2 regions of the Luteibacter sp. GL_149 genome follow, and region 2 is predicted to be linked to the other one. Evidence: predicted binding sites of a transcription regulator. Region 2 holds the regulator's gene; the other holds the start of a gene.
The links. Region 2 encodes FliA, which starts transcription of late flagellar genes. Its sites were predicted from a motif close to TAAAGTTTNNCNNNCNNNGGCCGATAA; they were not measured.
Positions count from the first base shown of each region.

Region 1: AC3IR3_RS11840 (GGDEF domain-containing protein) is a predicted target of FliA. The motif match lies at 1,345-1,371, and genes of this name have one in related genera.

Region 1 covers NZ_CM174395.1:2,691,398-2,694,603, forward strand. Annotated here, with positions in the region: gene AC3IR3_RS11830 (CorA family divalent cation transporter) at 1-321, shown strand, start outside; gene AC3IR3_RS11835 (oxygenase MpaB family protein) at 326-1,246, shown strand; gene AC3IR3_RS11840 (GGDEF domain-containing protein) at 1,527-2,585, shown strand; gene AC3IR3_RS11845 (DUF885 domain-containing protein) at 2,613-3,206, opposite strand, start outside.
Region 2 covers NZ_CM174395.1:3,484,873-3,488,078, reverse strand. Annotated here, with positions in the region: gene flhF (flagellar biosynthesis GTPase FlhF) at 1-437, shown strand, start outside; gene AC3IR3_RS15340 (MinD/ParA family ATP-binding protein) at 506-1,381, shown strand; gene AC3IR3_RS15335 (RNA polymerase sigma factor FliA) at 1,378-2,109, shown strand; gene cheY (chemotaxis response regulator CheY) at 2,174-2,572, shown strand; gene AC3IR3_RS15325 (protein phosphatase CheZ) at 2,581-3,206, shown strand, end outside.

The DNA of each region.
Region 1 (3,206 bases), 790 kb from region 2:
GTTCGCCTGCGCGTCGTGGACCACGACCTGCGCACGCTGGACGAATTCGACGATCAGCTGACCAACAAGCTCCAGTTCCTGCTCGACGCCTCGCTCGGCTTCATCAATACGGATCAGAACCATGTGATGAAGGTGCTGACGGTCGCTTCGGTCGCGACCATTCCGCCGATCATCCTGGCCGGCGTATGGGGCATGAACTTCAAGCACATGCCCGAACTGGACTGGTACTGGAGCTACCCGCTGGCACTCGCCGCGATCGCGATCAGCACGATCCTGCCCGTGCTGTTCTTCAAGTGGCGCGGCTGGCTATCGGGCGACTGACTGTATGAGCCCTCCCCTCTCTTTCCTGATGGGCCCCGTCAGCGGCCAGATACGTCGCTGGGTACTCAGCGCATTTCCCCGCGATCCGGCCAGCGGTATCGATTACGACCACCCGGTGGGCGATGCCGGCCTGTTCGGCCCCAACAGCGTCACCTGGAAAATCAACGCCGATTTTCCCGGCATGCTTTCCGGCGGCCTGTGCGCACTGATGCTGCAGACCCTGCATCCGCAAGCACTGGCGGGCGTATGGGACCACTCGAACTTTCGCGAAGACCTGGTCGGCCGCCTGCGCCGCACGACGGCTTTCGTCGGTGGAACCACCTACGCCCCGACCGCCGACGCGCATGCGCTGATCGACCGCGTGCGCCGCATTCATGGCCAGGTGCGTGGTGTCACCGAAGCCGGCGTTCCCTACTCCGCCGACGACCCCGACCTGCTGACCTGGGTGCACGTCACCGAGATGAGCAGCTTCCTCACCGGCTACCGCCGATACTGCCGCGCGGACCTCCCACCCGGCGCGGCGGATGCCTACTACGACGAAACGCGCCGGGTCGCGGAAGCGCTGGGAGCGCGTGACGTACCGGCATCCGAACGCGAAGTGGAGGCGTACTTTGCCGCCATGCTCCCTCGCCTGGTCTATGGCGAGCGCTCGCGCGTCGTCCTCGACGTGCTGTCGCGCATCCTGCTTCCGGTCCCCATGGCCGGGCTGTCCCGCGAACTGTTCCTCGGCGCCGGCGCGGCCCTGCTTCCGGCCTGGGCCGAGGACGCCCTTCAACGCACCGCCTCGCAGCGTCGCGGCGCCCGCCTGGCCGCACATACGTTGAAAGGCATGTCGCCGCTTTTCCGCCGCGCACTGAAGGACGGCGTCGCATCGCGGTCCTGCCGGCGCGTGGGCGTCACCCCCGAACTGCTGACCCGCTGGTAGGGACCCCCTCCTGCCGAAAATCCGCCTCGATCCGGATGGCATGGCGCCATCAGGCAAGGAACTACGTCACAAATTGGCACATCGACTTGCATTTCGACTAAAGTAAGGGGCTGCGTTGCCGCTAAAGGACTAAGGAGAGATGTCCTCAGGCGCGACAGTACGTGGTTGAACACGGGGCGTTGAGCGCATCTACTCGGGGGAGGAAGCCGTCGGTGCCATCAGGAAACAACCCAGCGAAGAACCTTCCCGAGGCCGATGCCTCGCGTCGGGCCGTGCCGGCATGAGAGGCACATGGCCCTTCGCTTCCGACGCCCTGCCCGAATCGCGGCTGCTCGCCTCCGTGGCCGAGTTCACGCATCACCGTGATATCGACGCCCTGGATCACAGCCTGGTCCTCTCGCTGGCCGAGCTGGTCACGGTCGGGTCGGTCGCTCTGTGCAAACGCGGCGACGATCCCCACCATCCGATCGAATCGTTGGTGGTGTGCACCCGGAACGACGAAGACACACTGGTCGTGAATGCGGTCGGCACGCACCAGGACGCCGTACTCGCCGAAAGCCTGATCCGCAGCATGGATACGCTCCAGGCCATCAGCGAAATTACGCCCGACGGCGTATCGCGCCTGATCGTTCCCGTACAGCGGGACCACGTCGCCATCGGCGCGCTGATGCTCGAATCGGGCGAACCGCTGGACGCCATCCGTCCCCTGATCGACGGCTTCTCGCGGATTTACGGCAACTACATCGCCCTGCTCAACGAGAGCGAGCGCGACAAGCTCACCGGCCTGTACAACCGTCGCAGTTTCGAACAGCGCCTGCGCCGGCTGCTGAAATCGCATGCCGAACGCGCGCTCAGGCAAGACAACGAGCGGCGCACGGCCGTCGACGATTCGCGGATATGGCTCGCCATCCTCGACATCGACCACTTCAAGCGCATCAACGACACCTACGGCCATGTCTACGGCGACGAAGTGATCCTGATGCTCGCCCAGCGGATGCGTGCGTCCTTCCGCCAGTCCGATATCCTGTTTCGCTTCGGCGGCGAAGAATTCGTCATGCTGATCACCGCTGTCGACGAGGCATCGGTAAACGCGACGCTCGATCGCTTCCGCCAGCACATAGCCGATCACAACTTCCCTCAGGTCGGCAACGTCACCGTCAGCATCGGATACGCCCTTATCGGCGAACACGACTATCCGGAAATCGTGCTCGACCGTGCCGACAAGGCGCTGTACTTCGCGAAGCAGAACGGCCGCAACAGCGTGTATGGCTACGAAGCGCTGACCGAACGCGGCGAACTGGCGACGCCGATGCCCGCGGGAAGCATCGACCTGTTCTGAAGCGACGCCCTTACAGGCGTCGGCCCGTCACAACGGCGCCGAATCGTCGTGCAACATGGCGCGGCGCACGATCTTGATCGGCGCGAAACCCTGCCGCATGAAATCGTCGTGGAACCGATGCACGTCGAACTTCGCCCCCTGCTTTGCCTGTAGATCGGCGCGCAGCTTGAGGATCTCGAGCTTGCCGAGCGTGTAATAGAGATAAGTCGGATCGGACGTGCCACGCTTGGTTTCGATCAGGCCAACGCCGCGAGACTGATAGCCTTCCTTCACGAAAAAGTCGACCGCCTGATCGAACGTCATCTGACCACTATGCATCTTGATGCCGACGATGAAGCGCGCGTTGCGCAGCAACGCATCCTGTAACTGACCCAGTTTCAGCAGTTTCTGCTGGCGCGGATCGTTCGGATACAACGCCTGTGCAAAGCCTTCGTCCAGCATCATCTGCTCGCAATAGTGCGCCCAGCCCTCGGCGTTGCTGTTCGCACCCACGAGCTTGCGCACACGATCGTCCACCTGGTGCATCCAAAGGAACTGGATGTAGTGGCCGGGATAGGCTTCGTGCACGGCAACGCTGCTGATCACCGGATAGCTGAACTGCGCCATGAAATCGTCGGTGCG
Region 2 (3,206 bases):
TCCAGTTGCGCGGACGTCACACCGTACTGGTCGACACCGCCGGTATGGCGGGGACGGACCCGAAGCTGCAGCAACAGTTCGAAACGCTGCGCGCGTCGTCCGACGTGCGCGTGTGCCTGGTACTGGCGGCGAACGCCCAGTCCCAGTCGCTGGACAGTGCCATTCGCGCCTATGCACCCATTGCTCCACAGACAGCCATCCTGACCAAGCTCGACGAAGCCCCGCTATTAGGTGGTGCATTGTCGGCGCTGATCCGGCATGGTCTGTCGCTCGACTACACCACGGACGGTCAGCGCGTACCCGAGGACATCGCCGTAGCCGACTCGCGCAAGCTGGTCTGCCACGCGGCGCAACTCCTCAAGAATCGTAACGACGAACCCGACGCCGCCGTGCTAGCCGATCGTTTTGGCTTCCCGGTTCCGGCGACGACGGTCTGACCCCGGAGTCCATCGAAGTGAACCAGGCATCTGGACTCGAATCCCTAATGGCGGTAGCGAGCCCTTTCATGACCACACCCGTGACCACTAGCCAGGCAGCCGGTATCAACTGGCTCGCCGAGCGCAAACCATGCCGCAGCATCGCCGTCGCGGGTGGCAAGGGTGGCGTGGGTAAGACAACCGTCGCCGTCAACCTGGCGATGGCCCTGTCCATGGGCGGTCGCGATGTCGTATTGCTCGATGCCGACCTCGGTATGGCCAATATCGACGTATTGCTTGGCCTGCAGCCGACCCGCCACCTCGGGCATATGCTCGATGGGGCGTGCACGATCGAGGAACTGATACTCCAGGCGCCGCATGGTCTGAAGGTCATTCCCGCCACGTCCGGCGCGCGCCGCATGGCGCAGTTGCCAAACATCGAACACGCCGCGGTCATCCGCGCGTTCGACGAATATGCCGTTCCCCCCGAGTTCCTGATCGTCGATACCGCCGCGGGCATCTCCGACAGCGTGTCGATGTTCGCCGCGGCCTCCGATGAGGTGGTGGTCGTCGTCTGCGACGAGCCGGCGTCGCTTACCGATGCTTACGCCTTGATCAAGGTCCTGAGCCGCGAGTTCGGCGTGGGCCGTTTCCGGGTCGTGGCCAACATGGTCCGCCACGCCCAGGAGGGGCGGCAGCTATTCGAGAAGTTGTCGCGCGTTACCGGCCGTTTCCTCGACGTTTCGTTGGATTTCATGGGTATGGTCCCGCACGACGAGTATCTGCGCCAGGCGATTCGTCGCCAGGCCGCGGTCGTCGAAGCGTGGCCGAGCAGTCGATCGGCGGTCGGATTCAAGAATCTGGCACGTGCGGTCGATACATGGGGTGAACCCGAACCCCGGGCACAGGGTCGGATCGGCTTTTTCGCCGATCGGGCCTCCATGGGGGGAGGGCTGCCGTTGTGAGCGTTGCGACCGAATACCTGGAAGTCACGCGAATCCCGGCGGATCAACTGGTGCGTATCCACGCGCCGCTGGTCCGGCGTATCGCCTATCACCTGATGGGCCGTCTGCCGGCAAGCGTCGACGTGGGCGACCTCATTCAGGCCGGCATGATCGGACTGCTTGAGGCCGCGCGAAATTATTCGCCGACTCGCGCGGCCAGCTTCGAGACCTATGCGGGTATCCGCATCCGGGGCGCGATGCTGGACGAACTGCGCAAGACGGACTGGACGCCGCGCTCCGTGCATCGAAAGTTGCGCGAAGTCGCGGAGGTAACACGACAGATCGAAAATGAAACGGGTGGCGATGCCGAAGACGCAGAGGTAATGAAGCGTCTCGGAATCGACGCTCTCGAGTACAACCAGATTCTGGCCGACGCGGCAAGCGCGCGACTGCTGAGCCTTTCCGCCCCCGAGGGCGACGAAGGCGCGGCGATCGACGTGGCCGACCCGGACGCCCAGGGTCCGGAAGGATTGTTCGAGGAAGCGGGCATGCGCGAAGCGCTGGTCGCGGCGATCGACGGTCTGCCCGAACGCGAGAAGCTGGTGATGTCGCTGTACTACGAGGAAGAACTGAATCTCAAGGAAGTAGGCGCGGTCCTGGGAGTCAGTGAATCGCGGGTATGCCAGATCCATGGGCAGGCCCTGATCCGGCTTCGTGCGCGTATGACGGGATGGAACGCAAGAACGTGATGGCGCCGCTTCGTCGGCGACGTCGGAATCAACAGTAAACGCGCGGTCAAGGCGGAGTAGCGTTTTGGACAAGAACATGAAGATCCTCGTGGTGGACGATTTTTCCACCATGCGACGTATCGTCAGGAACCTCCTGGTCGAGCTCGGTTTCACCAACGGGCTCATCCATGAAGCCGAAGACGGCACCGCGGCGCTCGTGTCGCTGCGTGCGCAGGCGTTCGACCTGGTCGTCACCGACTGGAACATGCCGAACATGACCGGCATCGATCTGCTTCGCGCCATTCGCGCGGACGCCAAGCTGAAGTCGATCCCCGTGCTGATGGTTACCGCGGAGAACAACCGCGACCAGATCATCGCGGCGGCTCAGAGCGGCGTGAACGGATACGTGGTGAAGCCTTTCACGGCCGTCACGCTCAAAGAAAAACTCGACAAGATTTTCGAACGCCTCGCGGCGGCCGGCTAAGGGACATCATGAACATCTCGCTTAACGCCGACCACGAAGTCGTCCCCGAACTGCGTGAGCTTCTCGACGCCGACGACCGTGCCGCCTTCGAGAAGGCACTCGATCGTCTGCTGCGCAGCCGCGAGCAGCACCTGTTCCACGCGCTTGGTTGCCTTGCGCGCGATCTGCACGATTCCGTGCGCCGTCTTGCCGCCGATGTCTCCGGCGATGGTGTGCCGGGCAGCATGGGCGACGCACGCAAGCATCTTCGCGATGTGCTGGAAATGAGCGCGCAGGCCGCCCACAGCACGCTCGATTTCAGCGAAAAGCTGCGTCCTCAGGCACAGGCGCTTGCCACGCAGGCGGACGAGCTGCTCGTGCTGGAAACCTCCGATCCCGCGTTCGGCATCAATGCCACGGCGCTCGCCGTGCGTGTCGGCGACTTCGCGCAGAACTGCGATATCGGCCTTGGAGAACTGGTCGAAGCCCAGTCGTGGCAGGACATCTCGGGTCAGCGCGTTGCCCAGGTGGAGCAGTTCATGGGCAAGGTCGAATCGTCGCTGCTGGAACTGGTTCGCCTGACCGGCTCGCTGGCCGGCAGCAACGCGCCGCCTGTGGCGGACAAGGTCAGCCAGGACGAAGTGGATCGTCTCCT